Regions from separate parts of the Brevibacillus sp. NPDC003359 genome, predicted to be linked through region 3. Evidence: riboswitches for the same ligand, from Rfam matches in the RefSeq annotation. Region 3 holds a riboswitch; each other region holds the start of a gene.
The links. A riboswitch is a leader RNA that binds a small molecule or an ion and turns the genes downstream of it on or off. The one in region 3 is predicted to bind cyclic di-GMP.
Positions count from the first base shown of each region.

Region 1 (9,867 bases), on a different contig from region 3:
TGTAAAACCGCTGCCGCTCTTGGTCTCAACATCATATGTGCAGTGCAGCTCGATCACGTTGCCGTCCGCATCCTTCACGACGTCATTGCATTTGATGAAATACGCGTGCTTCAGACGCACTTCATTTCCCGGGAACAAGCGGAAATACTTGCTCGGAGGGTTTTCCATGAAGTCGTCCTGCTCGATGTAGATTTCGCGGGAGAACGGAATTAGGCGGTTGCCCATTTCTGGGTTCTCTGGATTGATTTCCGCATCAAGCATCTCGACTTGTCCTTCCGGATAGTTCGTGATGACGACCTTCAACGGATTCAAAACAGCCATCGTACGTGGTGCCTTCAACTTCAGGTCCTCGCGAATGAAATACTCCAGCATTTTCTCGTCAACGGTGCTGTTGGCGCGCGCTACCCCTACTTCACGAGCGAATGTACGAATCGCTTCCGGTGTATAGCCGCGACGACGGAAGCCTGCGATGGTTGGCATGCGCGGGTCATCCCAGCCGTCTACTACATTCTCATCGACGAGCTGTTTCAGCTTGCGTTTACTCATAACGGTATTGGTCAGGTTCAAGCGGGCGAATTCGTACTGGCGTGGTACACTCTCCATTTCGCACTCGCGGACTACCCAGTCGTACAGTGGGCGATGATCTTCGAACTCCAGTGAGCACAAGGAGTGTGTCACGCCCTCAATGGCATCCTCCAACGGATGAGCGAAGTCGTACATCGGATAGATGCACCATTTGTCGCCCGTATTGTGATGGGTTGCATGGGAGATTCGATACAGAACCGGATCACGCATGTTGAAGTTCTGAGAGGCCATATCGATTTTCGCACGCAGCACCTTTTCCCCGTCCTTGAATTCCCCTTGGCGCATCCGTGCAAACAGATCCAGGTTTTCCTCCACAGATCGGTTGCGGAACGGACTATCTGTGCCTGGCTCTGTCCATGTTCCACGCATTTTACGCATGTCTTCTGCAGACAGATCGTCTACGTAAGCCAGACCTTTTTTAATCAACAGCACTGCACGGTTGTACATCTCTTCAAAGTAATCAGATGCAAAAAACAACCCGTCCCATTTAAAGCCAAGCCATTGAACGTCCCGCTTGATTGCTTCTACGTATTCGATGTCTTCCTTCACCGGGTTGGTATCGTCAAAACGCAGGTTGGCCTTTCCGGAAAATTCCTGTGCCAACTCAAAGTTGAGGCAAATCGCTTTCGCATGTCCAATATGAAGATACCCGTTCGGTTCTGGGGGAAAGCGGGTAATGATTTCCTTTACTTTGCCCTCTTGCAAGTCATCAATCATGATATTGCGGATAAAATTGGATGCCGCTACCTTGTTTTCCAATGAAATCAACCTTTCACTTCACCTTTACATTCCATAATACTGATTCTCTACCCAGAGTTCAACAAAATCGGGTCGTTGACCGACCCGCTCACGTCTTCCATTGCTGCCTCGTTTGCCATTGTGGCCTGCAATACAGATGAATGACAGAATCAACCGCTAAGCGCTGCTCCGTGATCCCTCGAATCGTTGCGAGATGCTTTGGGGAAATCAGATGCAGCAAGGGCTGTTCAACATGATTGAAACGTTGGAATGCTTCCACTGCAATTCGATCCCACTGTGGATAATATCGAAGCAAATCATCAGGCATCACCCTAGAGCGATCCGTGTCGGACTCTGGCAAACAATCAAAAGGTTCATCCAGATTCAACGTCCCATAATCATCAGTCAGCTCTTCACCCGGCAAAATATCCCGTGCAGCCAATTCCAGATCATACATGGTAGGCACACAATTCGCGTGAAAGCTGTGGTTCACGTACCTTGCCTTATCCCAACAAAGAATGTACTTTCCGAACTGGTTCTTGAATGAATATTTTTGTACGTCCTGTTTTCGTAATGAGTCAAGTCTTTCCACAAATGCCGGGTCCAATACCTGATCCAGATCGTCTTGTGCCCATACAATGGTTCCTTTGGGAATCAGCTTTGTCGCAAACACACCGTACCCGATCTGAGCGTTCCTATAGCGCAATTCTGTATCGGGATGCATCATGGCTGATGTTTCACTCCTTGGCAATTACAATGCCTTTTTACTATCATAAGCAGTTCAGCCCCAGGAGGTGTGTGAAACTATGACAATCCACACTCCATTTTTCAAGCCCCTTTTTCACATTGGAGCCATCTTCAACACTTATTTTCTGGATGAAAATAATTTTTCTTATTTACCCCAAATGTTAAATAGTCTATATTATTGGCAAACGGAGTTTTATTAGGAACATTTTCCCACGACGATCAAATCAGTATATGTGTCAATTTACTACTTCATCCATTGATATCGAAACGGCATACCCGGGGAAATCCGGCGACGCAAAGCTACAGGGGCTACCTCCGGAACAGCGGACACGCTTGCCAGCTACCGAAGTATTGATGTAGGACGAGACCAATGATCCTATATCATTGGTCTTTTTTTGCGCTCATTATGTCTATTTTTGTCTATTTTTGTATGTTTGTGTATTTTTAACTTTTAAAGGAGGTGGGGCAACAGCGGATAGCCGGTTTAATGAAATCATTATTCTATTCATCATGAAGGAGGTTTCATAGGAATGTCATTCTGGAAGAAACTCTCGACCGTCGCGCTGACTGCTGTCTTCGGGTTATCAACATTCTCTGGGGCACAAGCTGCAAACCGTCCAACATCGATGTCACCGAACGCAATGGTGACGACTCCTCACTATCTGGCTACGGCTGCGGCCCTGAAGACATTGGAAGACGGTGGAAATGCAGTAGATGCTGCTATTACAGCCGCTTCCACATTAGCTGTCGTCTATCCTCATTACACAACCATTGGCGGAGATAACTTCTGGCTCATCTACAATGCCAAAACAAAAGAGCTGAAGGCGCTGAACGGCAGTGGTCGCGCAGGCGAAAAGGCAACCATCGACTATTACAAAAACAAAGGCTACGAAAAAATCCCGTCCCGCGGTTATGAATCGGCAAACACTGTCCCTGGTGTCGTCTCCGGCTGGTGGGAGGCGTACAACTACGCCCATAAAAGCATGGGCAACAGTAAGCTTCAATGGAACAGACTGCTGGAGCCTGCCATTGGATACGCCGAGAACGGATATCCAGTCTCCCCCAACCAAGTATATTGGACGAAATACGCCACAGATCCAACTGACAATGACTTGAAGAATCTTCAACGTTTTGATGGATTCCGTAAAACATTCCTGAAGCCCAACGGCGATCCCTATGCAGCAGGCGAAATCCTCAAACAAAAGAATCTTGCCAATACTTTGCGAATCATTGCAAAAAAAGGCGCTGACGGTTTTTATAAAGGAGAAGTTGCTAAAAAAATCGTAGCAGACATGCAAGCCAACGGCGGATTACTCACGTTGAAAGATTTTGAGAAGCACACCTCCACTTGGGCAGATCCAATTTCGGTAGACTACCGCGGTTATAAAGCGTACAACGTTCCGCCTAACTCCCAAGGCATGGCATCACTCTCTATTCTTAATGTTTTGAATAACTTTGACCTCAAGAGCATGGGTGAAGGAACACCCGATTACTATCACACGATTGTGGAAGCTACCAAACAGGCTTTTGCTGACCGCGACAAATGGCTGACTGACCCTGCCTTTGTGGATATCCCTGTGGATGAGCTGTTGTCCAAGCAGCACGGGAAAGATTTAGCTGCGCGCATTGATATGAAGCAAGCCGCCAAATCCGTAGAACCGCTTGATCCAAAAGGCGATACAACCTGGTTCGGGATCGTCGACAAAGATGGAAATGCAGTGTCCATCATTCAGAGTCACTATTTTGACTGGGGTTCCGGCATCGTAGCGAAAGATACGGGCGTCCTTTTACAAAACCGCGGAAGCTATTTCTCTTTGGATTCCAAACACATCAATCACTTGGAACCAGGAAAACGCACCTTCCACACAATTAACCCAGCTATGCTCTTTAAAAGGGACAAGCCTTATCTTCTCTACGGAACACAAGGGGGAGAAGGACAGCCGCAAACGCAAGCCGCTCTCGTCACGCGTATCATCGACTTTGGTTTCAGCGTGCAAGACGCAATCGAAGCGCCAAGATGGCTGCATGGACGCAACTGGGGATCTGCTTCCAACAATCTCAAGGTGGAAAGCCGCATCCCTCAAGAAGTCCTGGACGAGTTAATTAAACGTGGGCATCCAGTCGAAAAGCTGGAAGCAGCCTATACCGATACGATGGGACAATCCGGCGCAATCCTGATTGACCCACAAACCAATGTAAAATTTGGCGGTGCTGACCCTCGCGGTGAAGGCGCAGCAATGGGATATTGATATTTTGTCAGACTGCTGAGTTAATCTCAGCAGTCTACCTTTATTATATTCAATCACGGATTAGGAGCGGAAAAACCCTATGTTTTTGTTCAACAAACTCAGGAACAAAATGATCCTTTGGTTTCTCGTCGTGGCCGTCATTCCACTTGCTGCCGTTTCGTTGTTTATCACGAGTAGCTTTTCATCCATTCTGATTGATAAACAAAAATCATCCTATGTTGACCTTACTTCCAGTACAGCCATAGCTATGGATCAATATCTGGACCGGCGTATGACAGAAATTCAAATTTTAGCCCGTACCTCGGATATTCAATCCGATGATGCAGCGGCAAAAAATGAATTCATCCGCAAGTTTACCGAGGAAATGAAACTGTATGACGGAAATACGTTTATCGCAAGCGATGGAAAAGTAACGGCTGATACGTTCCCCAAAAGCGTTGGAATCAATCTTGGCGAGCGCCAATTCTTCAAAGACGGTATGCAGGACAAGCCCAGCTTCTCCGATGTCCTTGTTGCGAAGACAACTGGCAATCGCTCTATCATCGTCGCTTCCCCTGTAAAAGCGAAAAACAATGAGAAACTTGGTGTCTTGACCGGGCTCGTCAATGTAGATGACTTCACAGCTACATTTCTCAAGAATTTGAAAGTAGGCAATGATGGTTATCCGATTCTCGTTGATAACAAGGACCAGATTCAGTACCATCCTACCCAGGATCTGATCGGAAAACCGCTTGAGGAATCCGCTCTGCCGCAACCATTAATAGAAATCCTTAAATCAGGAAAAACGGAAAAGGGCTCATACAGCTACTCGGACAATGGCAAGGAATACGTTGTCACCTACTCCCCCATTCCTAAGACCAACTTTGGCTTGTATCTGCATATCCCTGTCGAATCCATAACGTCTGCGGTTTCATCCGTTACCACCATGGTTACGATCATTGTCATCGTTGTTGTTGCTGTCGTGATCGCAATCGCATACGCTGTTTCTCGGCAAATCTCACGCCCTATTGCGGCAGTTGCCTCTGTGGCTAACCGCATTTCCGAGGGTGAACTGACTGTACAACCCTTGCAAATTCGAACCAAGGATGAGGTTGGACAGCTATCCCAATCAGTAAACACAATGGTGCTCAACCTGCGAACGATTATTCAACAAGTAAATGATTCAGCTTCAGATCTTGCTTCTGCAGCAGAGGAATTGTCGGTCAACGCCGACCATACGAGCAAAGCTACCGAGCAAATCGCAATAACGATTCAGGAAGTAGCTTACGGTGCGGAAAAGCAAGTGAAGAGTGTAGAGGAAAGTGTCACGGCAATTCAAGGCGTATCGACAGGGGCTCAGCAGGTTGCCACGAATGCACAGCAATCCGCCGAATCGGCTTTGGGCGCTTCCCAAATTGCAGTGGAAGGCAATCAGGCCCTTCAGGTCGTTATCAACCAGATGCAATCGATCGAGAACACTGTCGGTAACATTGCCGATATCGTCAAACGATTAGGAAACAGCTCGCAGGAAATCGGACAAATCGTACAAGTCATCACCGCCATAGCTGAACAAACAAATCTGTTAGCGCTTAACGCAGCTATTGAAGCGGCGAGAGCTGGTGAACAGGGGCGCGGATTCGCCGTTGTGGCAGACGAAGTGCGCAAATTGGCTGAGCAGTCCGCGCAATCCGCGCAACAGATCAAACTGTTGATTACGACGATTCAGCTCGAATCAAACCAGGCTGTTCTTTCGATGGAACAGGGCACCAAAGAGGTCGCCACTGGACTTACGGTCGTTAACAATGCAGGCAAGTCCTTCGAACAGATTCAAGATGCTGTCACGCAGGTGGCAAGCCAAATTCAAGAAGTAAAAGCTTATTCTGAGCAAATGTCTTTTGGCACCAAACAGGTGGTAGAATTGGTCAGTGTCATTGAAGACGTAGCGGAGAATTCTGCTGACGGAACACAAAGCGTGTCGGCCGCCACAGAAGAACAGCTGGCAGCTATGGAAGAAGTCAGTTCATCAGCTACTTCTTTGGCAAGAATAGCCGAAGAACTGCAATCTCATGTAAGCAAATTCAAGATATAGTCCAAACAAAGAAAGCCGCCCGGCATGTTGCCTGGCGGCTCTTTCCTGCTTTCACTTATACAAACTCCCACATCCGGTCAGGATGGTTGGTGCAAATTTGAACCTGGGGATGCCACGAAATGACTTCGCGGATATGCTTCGGATCATCCAAAGTCCACACGATGACTTTGAAGCCTTTTTCGATCGCGGCTACAGTTAGCTCACGAGTCAGGAACGGATAGCCCATGGAGAGAATCGTCGCACCTGCTGCCTCCATCTGTTCCAGCATGAGTACAGGACGGCCATATACAATCAGGCCTGTCTGCACTTCTTGATCGAGCGTGCGAACGTGACGGATCAAATCGTGGTCAAATGAAGTCAGGTACACCTCTTGCTTCATTCCATGCTTTTCTACAAGCGCGAGCACCTTTTCTGCGATACCAGGATACATGTCACTTGTTGCTTTCAACTCGATATTTAGCGTGCAACGACCTTTTACTGCGATCAGCACTTCCTCCAGTGTAGGGATTCGCTCGCCAGCAAACTTGTCGCCAAACCAGCTCCCTGCATCCAGCTCACGCAGCTCTGCCAAGGTATGATCCATGACCAGACCGCGGCCATTGGTCGTGCGTTCCAGCGTAAAGTCATGAATCAGCACCGGAACACCGTCACGCGTCAGCTGTACATCAATTTCCATTCCTTTGATAGCTGGCTCTGCCAAAGCCAGTCGAATCGCTGTCATTGTATTCTCCGGGGCTTTGCCTGACCACCCGCGATGTGCCATACAAATGTTCATGTCGCCAGCTCCTCTATCGTTTCGATTCTGTTATTTTTTCAAAAGCTTGCTGCCTTTTTCCGTCGCCGCTTGCATCGCTTCATCTACAGTCGCTTGGCCAAGCATAGCACGCTGGAGTTCTTTTTGAATCACATCCTGCAATTCTTTGTAGCCTGGAGCCATTGGACGAGGGTAGCCGTATTGCAGCTGATCTACCGCGACCTTGAAGTTTGGATCTTTTTCATAGAACGCCTTCATTTCAGCCGAATCGATTGCTTCTGTTGTGACAGGCATATAACCGGAAGCGATCGACCAAGGAACCGTTTGCTCAGTATCGGTCATCCACTTCATGAATTCCCACGCCGCTTTTTTCTCCGCATCGGTCGACTTCGCCAGCATCACGAGATTCGCACCGCCCGTTGGCGTACCAAATGTTTTATTGGCTGGCAAAAAGGCTGCACCCATGTCAAATTTGGCATTTTTCTTCAATTCCGTCAAGGAACCTGTCGAGGTAAAAATCATGCCCACTTTTTGATTCAAGAAGTCTTGCTCCGCGACATCCCACGCGTTGTAGTTCTCACCTGGAGGGTTTTTCATAATGCCTTCCTTCACCATTTTGGACCAGAGCTCAAGCGGTGCTTTTCCTGCTTCGTTATTGATGGTCAGCTCCTTGCCGTTCTCGCTCAAGAGGTTGCCCCCGCCTTGGAAAACAAGCGCTTCGTAGAACCAGATATCAACAGGTGTCGAGAAGCCATAACGAGTAATTTTGTCCCCTTCTTTTTTGCTCAGCTTTTGCGAGAAGCTAACGAGCTCATCCCATGTTTTCGGACCGTTTGAATCAAGTCCTGCTTCTTTTAACATATCGCGGTTGATGTACAAGAGTGGAGTGGAGCGGTTAAATGGCACTGCATACAGTTTGTCATTCCAATAAGAGTTTTTCATGAGACCCGGAATGTACTTCTTTTCATCCCCTTGCGAGTAGGGGGTCAAATCTTCCAAAACCTTTGCATCAGCAAATGCCGCGATCGAAGCGATCTCGACCATCGTGACATCAGGATTGTTGCCCGCTGCTACAGATGCCAGTACTTTGGAGTGGTTCTCTTGATACGCGCCTTGGTAGGCTGGTTTGACGATAATATCTTTATGTGTTTCATTGAATTTTTTGACCATATCCTCGATGGTTTTCCCACGAACGCCACCCAACGCATACCAGAAATCAATTTCGACAGGACCGCTGGATGCTGTAGACGTTGCAGGCTGAGAAGTGTTGCCTGTATTAGCAGACTGTTCTTTTCCAGATGATCCGCATCCAGCCAATACTCCTGACAAACCGATAGTCAATGCACATAGAATCGTTCCAGTCTTTTTCATTAAAAACATGGTTTGATTTCCTCCCTAAAGCTATCTTTTTTATTTGGATTGGTAGATAAACGCTTTGATAATATGCCGTTGTGCCACGAAGAAAATCACGAGAATCGGTAGAATGAGGATCATGTTGCCCGCCATCATCACGTTCCACAAGGTTCCGCCGTCGGACATGTGCAAGCTGGATATTCCAATCGGCAAAGTGCGCACCTCGTCGCTGTTGGTCATAATCAACGGCCAGAAATAGTCGTTCCAGTGGTAAATAAAGCTGAATAGTCCGAAAGTGACCAGCACAGGTTTTGCCATCGGGACCATGATCGTCCACATGATCTTCCATTCGGACGCGTTATCCAGACGTGCTGCCTCGATCACTTCATCGGGAACCTGCATGAATGCTTGCCGCAGCAGGAAGATTCCGAAAGCACTGGCTGCGTACGGTAGAATAAGCGACCACAGCGTGTTGACGAGTCCCCAGCCACTCAATTGCACGTAAATCGGCAAAAAGATGACTTGTCCAGGAATCATCAAGACAATCAAGACAAGACCAAACAACAGATTGCGACCGGGAAACTTGTAGCGGGCAAAAGCGTAAGCCGCGGGCACCGCCGTCAAAAATTGCAGGATCAAAATCCCTACCGCAACCAGAATGCTGTTCCACGTATACATAAGGAACGGACCTGATTCCCACGCTTGGGCGAAGTTGCTCCACTCCCACGTCTCAGGCAATAGCGTCGGGGGAAATTGCCGGACCTCTGGCATCGTTTTGAAAGCCGTCGAGGCCATCCACAGAAACGGGAAGACAAACAGGAAAGCCACGATCAAAAGTCCAATCCATTCCACAGTCTTGCGTGAAGCCAAAACCACTCGATACATGCTTCTCCTCCTTTCTCACGAGTTCATCAACGATAATGCACGCGCTTGGACATCACTAGAAAATGCAAAGCTGTTAAAATCGCTACCAAGATCAGCAAAATGACAGAGGCAGCCGAAGCAATCCCGCCATTGTAGAAGTCCATACCTTGCTCGTAAATGTAGTAGACAAGCATGTTCGTACTATTGATGGGGCCACCCTGCGTCATAATGGCGATCGTGTCAAACGCTTGAAAGGATGAGATCGTATTAATAATGAGCAAAAAGAAAATCGTCGGCGACAGCATCGGAATGGTAATGCGCCTCAGCGTCCGCCACCACGGCGATTGATCGAGCGCCGCTGCCTCGTATATATCGCCCGGAATACTTTGCAGTCCTGCGATGAAAATGAGCGTGTTATAGCCGACACCTTTCCAAATGCTGACGATAATCAGTGACAGCAAGGAGCTTTTCGGGTCAGTCAGCCATGTATAGGCAGGCAATCCGACCGC
Region 1 covers NZ_JBIAOR010000005.1:246,238-256,104, forward strand. Annotated here, with positions in the region: gene ACFYU8_RS16855 (glutamine--tRNA ligase/YqeY domain fusion protein) at 1-1,353, opposite strand, end outside; gene ACFYU8_RS16860 (SET domain-containing protein) at 1,433-2,050, opposite strand; cyclic di-GMP riboswitch class I at 2,330-2,418, shown strand; gene ggt (gamma-glutamyltransferase) at 2,601-4,319, shown strand; gene ACFYU8_RS16870 (methyl-accepting chemotaxis protein) at 4,399-6,387, shown strand; gene ACFYU8_RS16875 (glycerophosphodiester phosphodiesterase) at 6,443-7,162, opposite strand; gene ACFYU8_RS16880 (ABC transporter substrate-binding protein) at 7,193-8,521, opposite strand; gene ACFYU8_RS16885 (carbohydrate ABC transporter permease) at 8,552-9,379, opposite strand; gene ACFYU8_RS16890 (carbohydrate ABC transporter permease) at 9,406-9,867, opposite strand, start outside.
Region 1: linked by a shared signal. The riboswitch ahead of ggt (gamma-glutamyltransferase) and the one ahead of ACFYU8_RS28635 (methyl-accepting chemotaxis protein) in region 3 are both predicted to bind cyclic di-GMP.

Region 2 (9,867 bases), on a different contig from region 3:
AGGGAGCCGATCTGGAAGAGCTGCGTAACGAGCATGCCGACGAAGGAATGTCCGGTATTGATCCGCGTTATGTCATCAACCGTATCTCCAGTGCCCTGATCCGCCGCGACACGGAGTGCATCAATGCGCTTGATATTCTTCGGGCGCTAAAAGAAGGCTTTGACCAGCATCCATCCATCACCAAGGAGCAGCGGGAGAGGTATATGAACTTCATCTCTATCGCGCGCAAGGAGTACGACGAGCTGGCGAAAAAAGAAGTGCAGAAGGCGTTTGTCTACAGCTACGAAGAGTCGGCTAAAACGCTCATGGATAACTATTTGGACAATGTGGAAGCTTATTGCAACATGAACAAAATCCGCGACCCCGTTACAGGTGAGGAGATGGATCCAGATGAGCGCCTGATGCGTTCCATCGAGGAGCAAATCGGCATCTCAGAAAATGCCAAGCGGGCCTTCCGTGAAGAAATTCTCATCCGTATTTCGGCCTATGCGCGTAAAGGGAAGCGTTTTGACTACAGCACACATGATCGTCTGCGGGAAGCTATCGAGAAGAAGCTGTTTGCCGATCTGAAGGATGTCGTCAAGATTACGACTTCGAACAAAACGCCTGATGAACATCAGCTCAAGAAAATTAATGAGGTCACCAAGCGCCTTATCGAAGAGCATCAATATTGCCCGGTTTGCGCAAATGAGTTGCTGCGCTACGTGGGAAGCCTGTTGAACAGATGACAGATCGTTGGCGACATGAGGAGCACGTCATATTCGGCGCAGATTGCGCCAGTTGCTAGGAGGAGACGGCATGAAAGATGAATCGTCGTTCATTGTCTCCCGGGAAGACTGGTCGCTGCACCGCAAAGGGTACCAGGACCAAAATCGACACCAGGAAAAAGTGAAAGAAGCGATCAAAAAAAATCTGCCCGATCTCGTCAGCGAAGAAAACATCATCATGTCGAATGGTCGGGAAGTCATTAAGATCCCTATTCGCTCCCTGGATGAATACCGATTGCGATTTAACTTCCAAAAGGGAAAACATGGCGGTCAAGGTAAAGGAAACAGTAAAGTAGGCGATGTCGTAGCTCGTGACGGCGATCCAGCGCAAGGGCCTGGAAAAGGTCAGGGAGCCGGGGACCAGCCAGGTGTAGACTACTACGAGGCAGAAATCAGCGTAGAAGAATTGCAGGAGATGCTTTTCGCCGAGCTGGAGCTGCCGAATCTTCAACAAAAAGACGAGGATCAAATCGTCGTGGAAGAGACTCGGTTCAATGATGTCAGGAAAAAAGGCTTGATGGGCAACATTGATAAAAAACGTACGCTGATTGCGGCCATCCGCCGAAATGCGCTGGCAGGCTACAGTGATATGGAGCTGGGGATCACGGATGATGACCTGCGTTTCAAGACGTGGGAAGAGATTATCAAGCCTCATTCCAACGCAGTCATTATTGCGATGATGGATACTTCCGGATCGATGGGCGTGTTTGAAAAGTATATCGCCCGCAGCTTTTTCTTCTGGATGGTACGATTTCTGCGCACCAAGTACGAAAAAGTCGAGATCGTCTTCATCGCCCATCATACGGATGCGAAGGAAGTGACGGAGGACACCTTTTTCTCGAAAGGCGAAAGCGGGGGGACGATCTGCTCCTCTGCCTACAAAAAAGCGTTGGAGATCATCGATAGCCGCTACCCGACATCACAGTACAACATTTACCCGTTCCATTTTTCTGATGGCGACAACCTCACGTCTGACAATGAGCGTTGCGTAAAGCTAGTCAAAGAGCTCATGGAGAGATGCAACATGTTCGGCTATGGCGAAGTGAATCAGTATAACAGGCACAGCACCCTCATGTCAGCGTATCGCCACATCAAAGAGCCGAAATTCATGCATTGTGTCATTCGGGAAAAGGGCGAGGTATACAAGGCGTTGCGTACTTTCTTTGGCAAGAAAGAAGCGGTGAAGTAATCTATGGAGGCAACCGGGCGAGAAATCGTCCGGTTGACTTATATTTGTTAGCATGAGCCACATGAACAAAATGTGAGGGGTGTTACTATGTATCCACAAAAGCATCGGATGCGCAACACGGGGCCTTCACTTTCTTGGCATACTTTACATTAGGCGCAGGGGTACTGCTATTTTCCATCGGTTTATACAATGCAACTGGTCTTCAACTGCACGAAAAGGGGTACTATATCGCATGCATGCTTCTGGTAGCAGTTGGATCGATTTTGACGCAAAAAGTAGTGAGAGATAATGCAGAGGATCGAGCGATTATCGAGGAGCAGGATCGAGAAATTAACTTGAAGGTATCGAAAGCGGAGAAAGACACGAACAAATAACCTGGTTACATATTGAGGGATGGCTGATAAAAGAAGCCCATGAATCAATCATGGGCTATTTGTCAGGAAGAGGTAGAGCTTCGGGAAATGGTAACGGTTCAGACTACAGCCACATAGGATCGAGTAAATTAATCATCATCGTCGTCACAATCATCGTTATGATGGTCTTCCGCCTCTTCACGGATAAATCGTACTGAGTTTAAACCGATGATCTGTGCCGGAGTGGAAGTGTTACCATCAGGTAGGATAGGGGCGATGGATAGATCAGCGACTTTCAGGTTTGTCGTCCCAAAAACATTCAGGTGTCCATCCACAACTCCTTCGAGAATACTCTTATCCATTTTGCATTGCCCGCCATAGTGAGTGAAATTATTTAATGATGCTCGAACATAGGCTGCGGGGGAGGAAGCCAATAGATCGCAAAATGAAACCGCCAGGGTCATGCCCTGACGGTTTTTCGAATGAGCTGTACAAACTCCTCTGCTTTCTCGATGTGTGGTGCGTGCCCCACATTTTCCATGACAATCTCCTGATAGGAACCACCAGCTCGCTGATATTGTTCCAGCACATCCCGAATTTGTGAGACCATCGGCTGCGGGGGATATTCGTCTTCCCCCGGCCATCCGGGTACATAGCCAAGCTTGCCCAGCGTACCGAAATCAGCAAGCGATTGATCCGAGATAATGGCATCATCCGCACCGCGAATCCACAAAATCGGGCATTTCGGTTCCATCTGGACAATCCCGGACAAATTAACGTATTTGGGAGAAATCGCATTCGTAATCCCCGTCGTTCCAGGAGCAACACCGGGCCAATCGTTTACGTAATCAAAGGCACCAGGGTAAAAGTTCTCTCCAATCCTAGTGGAGAGTATTGCACTCACATAACGGTCTTCCTGCTCTGGGGCAACTTGGAACGGGGGCTTAAAATATAGCTGGTTCATGACATTACGAGGACTGGAGGGAGATTCATTGCCCATATCTTTGGCTGCTATCCTTTTGACCAGCTCGGAGTTGACGGCTCCACCACCCGAGCCTGAGAAGCTGTTGTAGCACGGGGTGCCAGCTATATCTTTGGTTCCACCAAAGCCGTAAGGGGACATGGGGGCTATTAGAATCAGAGAGCGGACTTCCTGCGGGTAATCGATGGCAAACTGCATTGAGATCCCTCCACCCAACGACCAGCCGGCAAGATGGACAGGTGTTGGCAAGTCCAATGCCCGAATAAATGAATGAAGGTCATCTGACCAGTCTCGCAAACCGCGTGTTGCATCGATTGGCAATGCTTCACTTGCTCCATAGCCACGCATATCAGGAGCATACACACGGTACTGGTCACACAGCGCCGCAATGGTATCATCCCAGAACAAGTTGGAGGATGCATTGCCGTGAATGAGAAGAAGCGGTTCTCCATCCGGTACGCCTGCTGTCAGATAGGAAACAAGCAGGCGATTGGTCTGAATGGTTTTTGTTTCAATTCGTGCATCCATTAATGATGTGCCTCCTTTCATTGTGTAAGATATTAAATATCAGAATATTTACATTATATATCTGCTCGGTTACAAAATGAAAAAAGAAAACAACCGCCCTTGAAAGGCGGTTGTAGGAAGGTTACATATGGAGACCACGCATTTGCTGTTCGATTTTCTCAAAGCCGCCAGAGACCTTAACGACTTCTTCTTTTTGCTCAGAAACGAGAACAAGCACTTCTTCCAGGCTCTCTTTGTTCTTGTCGGTAATATCTGCGTTGACTTCAACTTTTGCGCCGACTTCCTGAATCATGCTGTGAACATGGATGATGAACTCTTGCAGGTTTTTCGTTTTATCCGCAAAGTTTTGCATGTAGTTGTCTACATTGGTGAACATTTCTTGTACTTCGAGGATGCCCTCGCTATTTTTCTCAAAAGAAGTTTGTGACTCGGAAATCATATCCGATACGAGCTTCATTTTTTCGCGTATGGTCATGAGCAGGTTCGAGATCGACTCAGAGGATAGCTTGGAGGATTCAGCCAGCTTGCGTACTTCATCCGCTACGACAGCAAAGCCTCGGCCGTGTTCACCTGCGCGAGATGCTTCAATCGTGGCATTGAGTGCCAACAGATTGGTTTGTGCAGAAATCTCGGAAATAGTTTGAATGATTTTCCCAATCGATTCAGTTTCCTTATTGAGCTCTTGGATCAGCTGATTCGTACCTTGGATATCCGTGATGAATCGTTCAAAGTCATTGCCGATGTTGCCGATGCGTTTGCCGCTCTCGTTAGTGGCTTCTTTGGTCGATTCTACGTACTCATGCATCTCCGTAACAGAGCGGGTCATGTCCTCAACTTGCAGATTCGTCGAGCTCATTTCCCGACGCAGCTCGTCCGTATTGCCGGTTTGGATCGTAAAGGACTCCATAATGTCTTGCAGGGAAGCAACTGTTTCCACAGCACGAATGTTCACGCCATCCGTCACCTTGTTCAAATTCTCTTGATAGTCTTGCATAGAGCCGAGTGATTCATTGATCTGATCCAGAACACGTTGCAACGATTCCTTCGAGGCAATCGCTTCTTGCTTTTGTTGCTCGCTTTCTTGTTGCAGCTTGTTATTGAATACTGCATGCATCATGCTCGTGACAGAGACGAAGCAGAAGGTAAGCAGGAAGTACATCAGATCAAGATTATTAGTCGAATGGAAAATCGTCTCTCTTTGTGTCAGGAAGTAGTAAGAGACAATACCCAATGTTGATACAATCGTCAAAATATTAATGAGTCGGTCTTGATAAATCCCCATGACTGCTACAAAGAACATAATGGTCATGATATTGATCATATGCGGGTCTAGTCCAACTATGATGAACATGAAAATCCCGATTACGGCGAGGTTGAAAAACTTCATGAAGGGCGCTGCTTTTTCACGGAAGCTCGGGCGATTGGAGATGTAAGTAAAAGGTGCCAGCACGCCATACAAAATACCCAGTATCGTGAGAACGAATGTGTACGATACGCCTAGAAAAAGGTTTAAGACCTGAACAACCGTAATAATACTTGCGAATACGATTACGACCCAATTGTTTCTTCTTCTCAATAGATCAATGTTATCCATGTTACCCACCTACCTCAACTTTTACTTGGTTGGATGACGAATTGTACCAGGAATATTTGGGATCGTGCTTATTTTCATAGACTTCTTTTAAGTGGAAAAGGGTCGGAATGGCGTCGGCCCCTTTGTAAAAGACGATATCTCTGGTCTGAGTTGCCTTTACTTGGTATTTCTTGTTAACAAACTTAAAAAAAGTAGGATCTGCTACACCGATTGCGTGGGTGTAACCATGCTTTTCAGCGAAATCTATCATCAGGCAAATGCCTTTCTGCCCTAGTTGTCCGCGGTATTTCGGCAAAACAGCGAGACTGTCTACCTCCATTACTTTCATGTCTGCTGTAACAGCATCTTGAAAAAGTGATTTCATATAAGGACTTGATTTGGAAAAGGGTGTCATCTCAAACGTTCCACCAGCTTCACCATCATCAGCGATTAAAAGGAACAGAGCAGAGCCTTCTTTCGCGTACTCCATTTCGAAGCCCATGCTTGTCCAGACTGCTTCTTTGATTTCATGAAACTTTGCTAAATCTTGTACGGTTTCTACTTGTTTGTACATAACTTCTCCACTCCATCATTTTCTCTGATTGAATCATGTTGTGTAAGTTTGACGTCTCAAAAGTTATGCTTTGCCATCCGTAATGAAAATGAAAATGCTTTCATCCTCCTTTCAAAAAAGTAAACACAAAAAAAGGCCGTTCCATCATAATGGAACAACCGAAGCTACCAACATCAAAAAATGGTCACAAGATGATGGCAACCCGGCTATCATGGTCAAAGACTAGACTGTAGACCCGTGGTTTTGCGTCGCCACCTTTCGATGACTTTGCCTTTTTCGGTTTATAGAAAAAATTGTAAATATGTGTCGAATTTTGCTAGATATAATTATGGAAAATATAAGCCAAAAGAAATATCCTTGTCAAGTTTTGGTAGGGAAAATTAACTAATTGTTCATAAAGTATTTCCCGAAAATCACCCGTAACAAAAATTTTCCAACTATCCGATAACTAGAAGGAATAGGAGGGGATTTTATGAAGGAAGTAAAAGTGATTCAATTTTACTTTTCCGGGGGCGGCGAAACGATTAGCATCGAAACGACGGAACCGGAAGAGATCATTCAAATGGTCGCAAATCAAGATGGCGGATGGTTACAGTACGATGATGTTGTCATCAACGTCAGAAATGTTTCGTATATCAAAGTAACCAGTCAGGCGTAAAGATAGAAAAAGCGCAAAAGCGCGTCAAGCTCTTCAGGAAAAAGCTCTCCTTTGAATGGAGGGTTTTTTCGTGTTGGAGGTAACGCTGCTGGTTATCCTATTAATAGAAGAAAAAGGAGGGTAACAAGATGACGCTGGAAGAAGTCATGCAGAAGCTCGAAGCGATGGGGACAGAACAGACGAAAAAAACGTTATTGCGGCATGGGGCTAAAGAGCCTTTGTTTGGCGTGCGAGTCGGTGATATGAAAAAGCTGGTCAAGGAGGTAAAGCGTGACCAGCAGCTCGTCCAGGCGCTGTACGACACGGGAAACTACGACGCCATGTACTTGGCCGGATTGACGGTTGACCCGAAGAGCATGACAAAAGAGCGGCTGCAGGCGTGGGTAAAGAAAGTATCTTGGTACGCGCCCGCCGAATATACGGTTGCGAGTGTAGCAGCTGAGAGCAATTTTGCCATGGAGCTGGCACGGGAATGGCTCCAATCAAAAGAAGAGATGGTAGCCACATGTGGGTGGAATACGTATTCGAACTACCTGTCGATTACTCCCGATGAACTGCTAGATAAAGAAGAAATCAAACGGCTCCTCATGAGAGTGAAGGAGACGATTCACCAGGAACAAAATCGCGTACGGTACACCATGAATCAATTCGTTATTTCAGTAGGCGCGTATGTACCAGAACTTCATCAGGAAGCGTTGGAAGTGGCCGCAGCGATTGGCAAAGTACATGTGGACGTCGGACAAACAGCGTGCAAGGTTCCGTTGGCTACGGACTATATCAAAAAGATAGAGGAACGAGGGAGTGTCGGAAAAAAGAAAAAGACGTGCATCTGCTAGTCGGACATTTTTCTCATTTATTTGGCGTATATTTCTAAGGTGCTTTTGTTTGCTAAAGTATCGACTATTCCTTGCTAATGTGCTATCATGATACCTTGTTAACGTATTACCACTTTATCAGAGTAAAATATAGAGTAGGGACACGAGGGGGATCATCACGATGAAAAAAATAGCATGGATGTCATTGTTGTTGAGTGCGATGGTTTCATTGGTAGTGGGCTGTTCCAGCGCAAACACTGGCGCTGACGCGAATAAGCTGATTATCGGAATTGATGATAAGTTCGCACCAATGGGATTTCGGGATGAGAAAAACGAGCTAGTCGGTTTTGATATTGATTATGCGCGTGCGGCTGGCGAAAAAATGGGAAAACAAGTCGAGTTTCAACCAATCGATTGGAGTGCGAAAGAGTCTGAACTAAACAGCGGTCGTATTGACTTGATCTGGAATGGATATACGATTACGGATGAGAGAAAAGCGAAGGTTCTCTTTACCAAGCCTTATCTGAAAAACGCGCAAGTAGTTGTCACGATGGCAAATAGCAACTTGACCAAGCTGTCAGACTTGGCTGGTAAAGGAATTGGTTTGCAAAAGCTGTCTTCCGCAGCTGAAGCGATTAATGCGAATGATATCAAAAATCAGGTCAAATCGATTACGGAGTTCCCTGATAACGTACTGGCACTGAGCGATTTGAAGATCGGTCGTGTAGAAGCAGTCGTCATCGATCAGATTGTGGCCGATTACTATATGGCAAAAGAACCTGGAACCTTTAAGCAGTTGGAAGAATCGCTGTCCCCTGAGGAATATGGAGTAGGCGTCAAAAAAGGCAACGAGGCATTGTTGAATGAGCTGCAAAAAGCGCTGGATACGATGAATCAGGATGGAACAGCTGCAAAAATATCGGAAAAATGGTTTGGCGAAAATCGTGTATTGAAATAAGAGGAACAGCGATGGCTTCGCCGAATGGTTGGCGGAGCCACGCTTTTATTTTCAGGATTAGGAGCATACCAAGATGAGCGTAGACTACATTCTCTCCATTACGAAGCCCATGCTAGAGGGGGCGCAGATGACGGTGCTGTTGTTTATCATCGCCATTCTGCTTTCCATTCCATTAGGTTTTCTGATTACCTTACTGGCAAAGAGCAGTAATAAGGCGCTTTCCTGGTTCGCGCATACGTACGTGTATGTGATGCGAGGAACCCCTCTCTTATTGCAGCTGTTGTTTATTTGCTTCGGGCTGCCGCTCTTGCCTGTAGTGGGAGAGTATTTAGTGCTGGATCGGTTCGTCGCTGCATGTGTCGGCTTTGTGCTGAACTACGCAGCGTATTTCGCGGAGATTTTCCGTGGAGGACTGCTATCGATCGACAAAGGACAGTACGAAGCAGCGCAGGTTCTCGGCTTTAGCAAATGGCAGACAACCAACAAGATTATTTTGCCGCAAATGTTTCGCGTGGCTTTGCCTGCCGTCGCAAATGAATCAATTACCCTCGTAAAAGACACAGCGCTGCTCTATGCGGTTGCTGTCCCTGAATTGCTTCACTTTGCTCAAACGGCCGTGAACCGTGACTTTACCATCGTTCCGTTTTTTATTGCAGGAATCATTTATTTGTTGATGACGCTATTGTTGACGTTGTTTTTTAAGTGGCTGGAGAAAAGATTCAAATTCGAATAAAGGGCTGGCGCTGCATGGATATCATTCAAGTATCGAATCTAAAGAAATCGTTTGGCAATCAGGAAGTTTTGCGAGATGTCTCGTTTTCGGTGAGTAAGAACGAAGTCGTAGCGGTTATTGGACCGTCTGGCTCCGGTAAAAGTACAATGCTGCGCAGCTTGGTTAATCTGGAACACGTGGATGGTGGCAGCATTCGTGTGCAGGATGATTTTTTGGTGAAGGACGGCGTTTATGCCAGTAACCAGGAAATCAAGCAGATCACATCGAGAATGGGCATGGTCTTTCAGCATTTTAATCTGTTTCCTCATCTCACAGTAAAGGAAAATCTGGAGATCGCACCACGCGTAGTCAAAGGTGAGGCGCCTCAGGACATCCACAGAAAGAGTTCAGAGCTCTTGGAGAAGGTCGGTCTGTCTGATAAGGCAGAGGCGTATCCGGCGAAGCTCTCAGGCGGACAGAAGCAGCGTGTGGCGATCGCCAGAGCACTGATGATGAATCCGCAAATCTTGTTATTTGACGAACCTACGTCTGCGCTCGATCCCGAACTGACAGGTGAGGTACTGCAAGTCATCAAGCAGCTTGCCCAGGAGCATATGACAATGATGGTTGTGACGCATGAGATGGGATTCGCGCGAGAGGTAGCGAACCAAATCATGTTTATGGACAACGGAGAATTCGTAGAGTCGGGGACACCTGAGCAATTGTTTACAAACGCCAAATTTGAGCGAACCAAATCT
Region 2 covers NZ_JBIAOR010000026.1:11,023-20,889, forward strand. Annotated here, with positions in the region: gene ACFYU8_RS30080 (PrkA family serine protein kinase) at 1-728, shown strand, start outside; gene yhbH (sporulation protein YhbH) at 799-1,956, shown strand; partial or broken gene ACFYU8_RS30090 (YiaA/YiaB family inner membrane protein) at 2,044-2,330, shown strand; gene ACFYU8_RS30095 (GMC oxidoreductase) at 2,459-2,773, opposite strand; gene ACFYU8_RS30100 (alpha/beta fold hydrolase) at 2,770-3,819, opposite strand; gene ACFYU8_RS30105 (methyl-accepting chemotaxis protein) at 3,941-5,413, opposite strand; gene ACFYU8_RS30110 (N-acetyltransferase) at 5,415-5,966, opposite strand; cyclic di-GMP riboswitch class I at 6,160-6,248, opposite strand; gene ACFYU8_RS30115 (hypothetical protein) at 6,439-6,624, shown strand; gene ACFYU8_RS30120 (DNA alkylation repair protein) at 6,753-7,460, shown strand; gene ACFYU8_RS30125 (amino acid ABC transporter substrate-binding protein) at 7,621-8,397, shown strand; gene ACFYU8_RS30130 (amino acid ABC transporter permease) at 8,471-9,130, shown strand; gene ACFYU8_RS30135 (amino acid ABC transporter ATP-binding protein) at 9,145-9,867, shown strand, end outside.
Region 2: linked by a shared signal. The riboswitch ahead of ACFYU8_RS30110 (N-acetyltransferase) and the one ahead of ACFYU8_RS28635 (methyl-accepting chemotaxis protein) in region 3 are both predicted to bind cyclic di-GMP.

Region 3 (9,867 bases):
ACGGTAATGAATTTAGTTATCGGAAACAAACTCCATCATCCCCTAATGGCATCCCCCCTTTCAAAGAAAAGGTCTTACAACTTTTCGAATTGCCTCTTACACAGTAAACCTGCGGATTCCTTGCTGTAATTCTTCTGCCACTGCGTTCAACCGCTCGACAGACTGGTCAATTTCCTGGATGGCTTGAAGTTGCTCTTCGGTTGCCCTTGCCACTGTTTGTGCATCGAGTGAAGCATGTTTCGCGATGTTATGCATTTCATCCACAGAAGCACTCACCTGCTCCGAGCCTGCTGACATTTGTTCAGATGCTGCGGATACTTCCAAAATGTGCGCGGCAACGTTACGGGACGATTCCAAAATATGCCCAAAGATTTCGCGAACCTCTTCTACCAGTTGAATACCTTGCTGTGCGTTTTGGTTGCCCTCGGTCATGACCTCTACCGCGTGACGAGTATCCTGCTGGATTTCCCCGATCAGCATCGCGATTTTGGATGCGGATTCCTCGGATTGGTTTGCCAGTTTTTTCACCTCTCCGGCAACTACAGCAAACCCACGTCCATGTTCGCCAGCACGTGCTGCCTCGATCGAAGCGTTCAACGCAAGCAAGTTGATTTGCGAGGTCAACTGACTGATCGTATCAAGAATGCCTTCGATTTCTTTGGATCGATTGTTTAGCTGCTCGATGGCTACTGTCGCCTTCGATGTCCCCTCGCCAATGCTTCCCATCTGGCGAACGGCCTGCTCTACCACGGCAGTCCCTTGCTCGGCCTGCTCTGTTGCTATCTGGGCAGCCTCAGAAACATGTGCCGACGTCTCCGCGATTTTCACGATGCCTGCGGCCATGTCATTCATAGACAACGCGACATCCTGCGAGCTGGTTGCCTGCGCCTCTGCTCCCTCAGAAATTTGTGCGATAGACAAGCCAATCTGGTTGATGTTTTCCGTCGCTTGTTTAATACCTTCCGATACTTCCTGACTAAAACGCTGTACTTGATCAGACGACAAAGATACGTCTTCGATCAAATTTTTCAAGTACGATACCGTCTGGTTAAAGTCACGTGACAAAACCGCGATTTCGTCTTTTCCGTCAACGGTTACTGTCTCTCTCAAATTCCCCTGAGACACTACATTTACAGCGTGATTCAGACGCTCAATTGGTTTCACCATGCGTACCGCCAAGAAATAAACGAGGACAACCCCAATAGCCAACACGATGAGGGAAATGACCATCAATCGGGCCGATAGTTGGTCGACAGGAGCATGCAGCTCAGCTACAGGTGCCGTAATGTATACGCCCCAGTTCAAATTGGTAGGAGCATAGGACGCAAATCGCGCTGTATTTTCGTATCTGTATTGGGCGATTCCATGATTCCCTTTCTTGATATCTTCGAAGGCCGTTTGCAGTTCGAGAATACCCATGTTGAGAATCGATTCCTTCAGAATGTATTCACTCGTTGGGTGATAAATAAATGTTCCTGTTTTACTTACTAAAAAGGCGTAGCCAGATTGGCCGAACGTCTCTTCGGACACTTTTTTCTGGATGTCATCGATTGGGATAGTGGAACCGATATAACCGTATTGACGATTGTCCTTCATCATTGGAACGACAAGCGTCACGATGTTATTCCCTGTCCGCTTCGAAACTACAGGCTCGGAGACAACTACCTTCCCTTCCCCCTTGCTGGCTTCCTTAATATGCGGACGATCCGAGATATCGGTCACTTCACCCTTGAAATTGATCACTTTCTTTCCGCTTAAATCATGCGAAAAGAAGAACGTCTCAAACTCGGGGTTTTTCTTTTGGGCTTCTTGAATGAGCTTCAGGTCATATTCGACATTGTTATCAGCCGACATCAATCCTCCCACCGCTCTTACAATCTCAATTTTTTCTTGAAAGAAACCATCAATACGAATCGAGAGGTTGCTAGCTGACAACTCAGCTTCTTTGTCCAGACTGTCTGCCAATAGATTGGAAGCACTCCAATAGCTTGCACCGCAAACCGTGCCCAAACTTATGACCAACAACAAGCACAAAACGATAATTAGCTTATTCTTCAAACTATTTTTCATACCGAACCACTTCTCCCTTCTCTTCTTTCAACAAAAAAAAGACTGCCCACCGACAGCCCATCATGACCACGGTATGGCAACCCGGCTGTCCTAGCTGCGAAAATCATCGACTTTCGTCCTTAGACCCGTGGCTTTGCGTCCCTGCCTTTCAACAGGTTTGCCTTTGTCATTCCTTGTTGTTTTTTCAATGAAAGTCCACTTTTTTTCAATCTCACCTTTCATTTCCCATAACTTTCCGCTTATAAACCTCAAAATGGAAAAAAAGCTGACAACCTTTTACAGTTGTCAGCTTTTCGTCAAACTTTTTCATTAGCTTAATCCGCTCACTTGCCCATCCTCGTCTACATATAACGATTCAGCAGCCGGCTTTTTCGGGAGTCCTGGCATTGTAACCAAGCTTCCGGTCAGTGCCACGATAAAACCAGCTCCTGCTGATATGCGCACCTCGCTCACTTGAATCGTGAAGTCTACAGGTGCCCCCAACAGATCAGCACGATCCGTAAAGGAATACGGTGTTTTCGCCATGCACACAGGCAGATGGGACATGCCCATTTCTTCTACCTTTTGCATCGTTTTCAGCGCAAGCGGCGAAAAGACAACCCCTGATCCACGGTATACTTCTTTTACGACCGTCTCAATCTTGTCTTTTATGCTGAGGTCTTCCTCATACAAGAATCGGAAGGAGGAAGGCCGCTCTGCTGCACGAGTCACTTTTTCAGCCAGCTCGACACCGCCTGCTCCTCCTTCTGCCCATACCTTGGAGAGTGCCGCTTCGGCTCCGGCAGCTTGGCACAGCGCAATTACGGCATCAATCTCTGCCTGGGTATCCGTCGCAAAATGATTGATAGCAACCACTGCTGGCACACCGAACTTCTGCAAGTTTTCCAGATGTCGCTTGACGTTTTCGAAGCCTTTTTCCAGAGCAGACAAGTTCTCCACTGCCAGATCAGGTACTTTTACCCCGCCGTTGAATTTCAAGGAGCGAACCGTAATGACCACGACAGCAGCCGATGGTGTCAGGCCTGCTTTTCTGCACTTGATGTCAAAAAACTTCTCCGCTCCCAAATCCGCACCGAAGCCCGCCTCTGTTACGACGTAATCCGCTAGCTTCAAAGCTGTCTTGGTTCCAATCACACTGCTGCACCCATGCGCGATATTGGCAAAAGGCCCGCCGTGAATAATGACCGGAGTCCCCTCGATTGTCTGTACGAGATTGGGCTTGATGGCTTCCTTCAAGAGAACGCACATCGCCTCAACAGCGTTGATTTCTTCTGCCCGTACAGGCTGATCATCGAAATCGTAGCCAATAATGATATGGTTCAACCGCTCGCGCAAGTCTGCCAGATTCTCGCTTAGGCATAAAATTGCCATGATTTCCGAAGCGGTCGTAATCATGAAGCCATCCTCACGCGTCATCCCATTGCCATCACCCATGCCGACCACAATGTTGCGAAGAGCGCGGTCATTCATGTCCATCGCCCGTTTCCAAACGATTTTCTTTGGATTGAGCCCGCGCGGATTACCATGGAAAATATGATTGTCGATCATCGCTGCCAACAAGTTATGTGCAGCTGTAATCGCATGAATGTCCCCTGTAAAATGCAGGTTAATTTCATCTGCCGGGAGAATTTGTGCCTGGCCGCTTCCGGTTGCGCCTCCTTTGATCCCCATGCAAGGACCCAAGGACGGCTCGCGAAGTGCTGCAATTGTTTTCTTCCCGAGATAATTTAGTGATTGTGACAGACCAATCGTCGTGAGTGTCTTGCCTGCTCCCGCTGGATTGGGGTTCATCGCTGTAACAAGAATCAGTTTGCCATCAGGGCGATCTTTCACTTGCTCCCATAGTTCATCTGATAGTTTGGCCTTATACTTTCCGTATAGCTCCAAATGCTGTTCTTCGATACCTGCACTCTTGGCAATTTCAACAATCAGCTTCATTTTTGCCTCCCTGCCACACCAGAATAAAATGCACCAGTTACCAATCTTCTACATTCTGCATAATCATCCTTTCTCCTCTCCTCTTCGACACATTACGCAAAAGAAAAAGCCCACACTCCGACAAACTTTCAGAATGCAGGCTCTCTTTTATTTTGCGAAAATTTTTCCCGGATTCAAAATACCGTGCGGGTCCAGTACATGCTTCATGGCTTGCATGACGTCCAGTGCTTCTCCGTGTTCCTTGCGCTGGTATTTGATTTTCCCCACACCCACACCATGTTCTCCGGTGCAGGTTCCTCCCCGACTCAATGCGTATTCGACCAGATGGGCATTTACTTCCTCGGCACGCGCCACTTCTTCGGGGTCATTCAGGTCGATCATCAGTATAGCGTGATAGTTCCCATCCCCCACATGCCCTGCAATCGCTCCATCCAGCCCAGCACGATCAATCGTTTGTCGCGCGTCCACAACAGCTCCTGCCAGCTCGGATATTGGCAAGCATACATCTGTCACCATCAGCTTTTTCCCAGGAGATTTGTGCAGGAAGGCATACGCCAGGTTATGACGAGCGTCCCAGAGCTGTGAGCGCGCCTTCGAATCGGTTTCAAAAAGAAACTGCGTGCAGCCATGGCCATCGGCGATGTTCTGAGCAAAGTCGATATCATACGCGAGCCCTTGTTCACTGCCGTGGAACTCGATAAACAGCGTTGGTGCTTCCGGGTAGCTCGTTTCCTTGTAAAGATTCACTTGTTGGATGGAACGCTCATCAACCAGCTCGATTCGCGCTACCTGGATACCTGCACCGAGAATATCCACGACAGTATCGACGGCATCCTGAACAGAAGGGAAGCTGGCACGCGCCGCTGTTGTCGCCTCAGGAATGCCGTAGACACGCAAGGTCAGCTCTGTGAATACACCAAGCGTTCCCTCCGACCCGACAAACAGCCCAGTAAGATGGTAGCCTGAGGAGGATTTGGCTGTCATGCTCCCAGTACGGATGATACGTCCATCCGCCTTCACCACTTCCAGATCGCGAACCTGATCACGCATCACGCCATAGCGGACAGAGGTTGTTCCACTGGCGTTGGTAGCTGCCATCCCACCCAAGGTCGCGTCCGCGCCAGGATCGACGGAGAAAAACAATCCGTGCTTTTTCAATTCTTTATTGAGCTGGGTACGCGTCACACCTGGCTGAACTCTTACGAGGAAATCCTTCGGTCGTACCTCCAGCACTTGGTTCATCAATGAAAAATCCATGCTGATTCCGCCCGCGTAAGGAATCGCGTGCCCTTCCAGACTGGTCCCCATGCCAAACGGCGTTATCGCAATGCGCTTTTCGTTGGCCAGCTTCATGATTTGACTGACTTCCTCTGCCGTCTGCGGAAACACGACTACATCTGGAAGATGCGGGGTATGGTACGATTCATCATGACTGTGGTGCTCTAGCACAGTGGGGTTAGTCGATACTCGTTCTTCCCCCAGCAGTCCCACTAACGCTTGCTTGTAATCCACGTTGGTTCCCCCTCCGTTACTTGCTCAAGTTAACAAGGAATAAGCTGATTTCAGGAATGTAGGTGATGAGCATCAAATCGACGATCATGATGACCAAAAACGGAATCACCGCTCGCTCAATCTCCGTATTCTGGAGCTTCGCAATATTTCCTGCTACCAACAAATTGATCCCAACCGGTGGCGTCAGCATACCGATGGCGGAGTTAACTACCATGATCACCCCGAATAGCACCGGATCAATTCCCAAAGAATTCGTGATCGGCAGCAGGATTGGCGTCAGGAGAATGATCGTAACCGCCGTTTCCATAAACGTCCCCAAAATGAGCAACAAGATGTTAATAATGAGCAACGTGATGATCGTGCTGTCGGTAATCCCCAGCATGAATTGCGCAATTTCCTGCGGGATGTTTTCCCTCGTCATCAGATAACCAAAAGCATTGGCGGTCGCGATAATGAGCATAATGACCGCTGTCATACTGGCAGAGCCTGCGAATATTTCCCCCAAGTCCCTCCACTTGATCTCCCGGTAGACAAACAGCCCGACAACCAGACCGTAAATCACGGCTACCACTGCTGCTTCCGTCGGAGTAAAAATGGCTCCGTATATACCGCCAAGAATAATGATCGGCATGAGTATCGCCAAAATGGCGTCCTTGAATGCCTCCCATATCTCTTTGGGTGTATACTTCTCTCCGCCACCCCAACCGTTCTTCTTACTAATCCAATACGAGTACAGGATCAGCGAGATCGCTACGAGAATACCCGGTCCAATCCCGGCAATAAACAAGTCGCTAATCGAGGCACTCGCTGCTACCCCGTATAAAACCATCGGCACGCTCGGAGGAATCATGACGCCGATCGTTCCGCCTGTTGCATGCAAGGCCGCAGAAAACCGGACATTATACCCTTTTTTGACCATGTGCGGGATCAAAATTCCCCCTACAGCTGCTGTTGTCGCGGCAGAAGAACCCGATATCGCTGCAAAAAAGGTACACCCCATGACCGCCACGATAGCCAACCCTCCTGGAAGATTCCCGACAATCGTATTCGCAAAACGAATCAGCCTGGCCGAGATTCCGCCTGTTTCCATCAGCTTCCCTGCCAAGAGGAAGAACGGAATCGCCATCAGTGGGAAGGAATCTGTCCCGTTGAACATTTTTTGAATGACAACGAGAAGAGGGATGTTTCCCTCCAGCATAAACACGACAACGACAGATAACCCCAGTGCAACCCCAATCGGTACGTTCAGGATCAGGAGCACCAACAGTGTTAAAAACAAAATCGTACCCACAATCTGGTCACTCCTTCCCGGTAATGTCTTTCCACGTCACATGGATCACGTTCATGATGAGTAGGGCACCGCTGATCGGAATCACCATGTATACGTAGCCCATGGGAACGAGCAGAGTGGGTGAGGTTTGTGTCATGCTTCTCGCAGATAACACGTAGCCTTGCTGAACCATGACGAGAAAGAAGATCAGACTACACAAAGCGGCAATAACCAGCACTAACTTGTTCATGCGAGGCGACAAATACTTTTGAATGTACTCCGTACCGATGTGTGCTTTGATCGACATCGCGTACGCTGACCCCAGAAACGTGATCCAGATCAACAGATACCGAGCCACTTCCTCCGTCCAGGCCAAGGGCTGGTCGAGCAAAAAACGGAAAAGCACCTGCAGGAAGACAGCGATCACCATAATAGCCAGAAGGGCAATAATGAAAAAACGAAGGATGCTGTTTATTTTGGAAACAAGGTTGCCCACACACAATCTCCTTTCGCAGGAAAAAGGGGAGAAAAGCCAGAGTGGCCCATCTCCCTTCTGCCGTTTATTTCGTATTCACAATTTGATCCACCAGCTCTTTGCCAAACTGACCAGAAAACTTATCATAGACAGGCTTCATCGCATCGCGGAAAGCCTGCTTATCAACGTCCTCAGTAATGACTACCCCTTTTGCTTTGATATTCGAGATCGCCTCTTCTTCCATCTTGATCATCAACTCACGCTCGTACTGACCGGCTTTTTTTCCTTCTTCGGCAAGAATCTGCTGGACATCTGCCGGGAGCTTGTCCCATACAGGCTTGCTGAACAAGATCATCGCCGCTGAGTAGACATGCCCGGTCAAGGCCATTTGCGTTTGCTTTGATTCATATAGTTTGTAGGTCTGTGCGACAATCGCCGGATTTTCCTGGGCATCGACGACTCCTTGTTGCAACGCCGTCAGCGCTTCTGTCCAAGCCATCGGCGTGGGCTTCGCTCCCAATGCTTCGAATGCAGCCAGATGGATCGGATTTTCCTGCGTACGTATCTTCAACCCCGCCACGTCCTCCGGCTTCTTGATTACCTTCGAACCGTTCGTAATATGGCGGAAGCCGTTTTCAGCCCATGCCAGCCCGACCAGATTGGCGTTTTCCAAATCCTTGAGAATGTCCTGTCCGACTTGTCCGTCGAGCACCTTGTACGCTTGCTCACGGCTATCAAACAAGAACGGGAGATCCAGCACGCCCAGCTTCGGATGGAAGTTCATCACGGGCGCAGTCGAGGTAATCGACATATCCGCCGTTCCAAAGGTCAGCGCCTCTGTCAATTCACGCTCCGCACCTAGTTGGCTCAGTGGATACACTTCTATTTTCACTTTTCCGTTCGAGCGCTTGTCGACATCCTCCGCCATTTTTTTCAATGCCAAATGGTATGGGTGATCCTCCGTCAGCGAATGCCCCGCTTTGAACACATAGCTTTGGCCGTCACTTTTCGGCGCTTCTGTCCCCCCAGCTTGTCCCGCAGGCGGGGCAGTCTGTTGACCGCCACCACCTCCGCACGCCGCCAGAAATAAAGACACAGACATAATGCTAGCTAGCACGAAGCTCCACTTCTTCCGAAACATGCGATAGTACCCCCTGTTGTTTCTTTCGTTTTTTAAATAATATGAAAATTTAGTTCATTTTACTAAATCCCTCTTCCACCGTCTACATTCATGACCTCGCCCGTAACAATTTTGGATAGATCAGAAGCCAAATAGAGAGCTGCCTGCGCGATATCTTCCGGTTGAATCAACATGCCCAATGGAACACTGCTGATGAAAATATCTTTTTTCCCGGCCTCTACTTCCGCTTCATCTCCATTGATAAACTTACCCAACATCGGCGTCTCTGCCGGTCCTGGATTGATGACATTGACCCGGATTTGAAAAGGGGCAAGCTCAATCGCCAGTGCCTTGCTCAACATGATAGCGGCCCCCTTGGATGCGCAGTACGCATTCAGCCCCGGACGAGCGCGAATCCCGGCAATCGAAGCGATGTTGATGATGCTGCCTTTCCCCTTCTCCTTCATGTGGGGAACCGTATGCCTTGTCGTCAAAAAGATCGACTTCGTGTTCACAGACATGATGCGATCCCACTGCTCCAAGGTCAGCTCCTCAATGGGTGTAAACGCTTGGGGAACTCCCGCGCAGTTGACCAGGACATCTATCGAGCCGTAAGCTTCGAGCGTCTCCTTCACAAGTACAGCGACACTCTGATCATCTGCCACATCGGTTTGTACCGCATGACCTTTTCCTTGTGGCAGCTCTTGAGCGACCGCTACTGCTGCCTCTTTGTTTAAATCAGCCAGGATGACGTTGGCTCCCTCGTCCGCGAACAACTTGGCAATGGCCTTGCCCATTCCTGACGCGGCCCCTGTTACAATCGCCGTTTTTCCTTGCAAGAGTTGCCCGCTCATAGATTGATCACCACCATTCGCTCTTCCGTCATCTCTTCGACTGCGTAACGCGGGCCTTCCTTGCCCAGTCCGCTGTTTTTGACTCCGCCATAAGGCATGACGTCATTGCGATAGGTCGATACGTCGTTGATCACCACGCCACCGTACTCCAGCACACGAGCTGCTTTCATCGCGATGTTCAAATCACGGGTAAAAATCCCCGCCTGCAAACCGTACTCCGAGTCGTTGGCTTGTGTAAATGCATCTTCAAGGTCACTGTACGGAATGATCGTGACGACGGGCGCGAACACTTCCCGGCAAACCACCTTCATCTCTGGCCTTGTATCCACCAACACAGCCGGATAGAAGAGAGCCCCTTCCCGTTTGACAGGTAAGAGCGACCTTGCCCCTTGGCTAATCGCTTCCTGTACCCATTCTTCTGTACGGCTCGCCTCTTTTTCACTGATCATCGGTCCTACATCCGTCTCCGGGTCTTCCGGGTTCCCTATCTTCAACTGATGAACATGCGAGATGTACAAGTCGCTGAACGCCTGCATTACCTCTTCATGCACGTAAATGCGCTGGACAGCAATACACGCCTGACCGGCATTGTGAAAGCTACGGGCTGCTGTTTGACGGGCTGCCAGTT
Region 3 covers NZ_JBIAOR010000021.1:37,189-47,055, reverse strand. Annotated here, with positions in the region: gene ACFYU8_RS28635 (methyl-accepting chemotaxis protein) at 97-2,070, opposite strand; cyclic di-GMP riboswitch class I at 2,143-2,242, opposite strand; gene ACFYU8_RS28630 (formate--tetrahydrofolate ligase) at 2,380-4,008, opposite strand; gene ACFYU8_RS28625 (FAD-binding oxidoreductase) at 4,156-5,520, opposite strand; gene ACFYU8_RS28620 (TRAP transporter large permease) at 5,537-6,811, opposite strand; gene ACFYU8_RS28615 (TRAP transporter small permease) at 6,819-7,286, opposite strand; gene ACFYU8_RS28610 (TRAP transporter substrate-binding protein) at 7,351-8,406, opposite strand; gene ACFYU8_RS28605 (SDR family oxidoreductase) at 8,469-9,239, opposite strand; gene ACFYU8_RS28600 (aldehyde dehydrogenase family protein) at 9,236-9,867, opposite strand, start outside.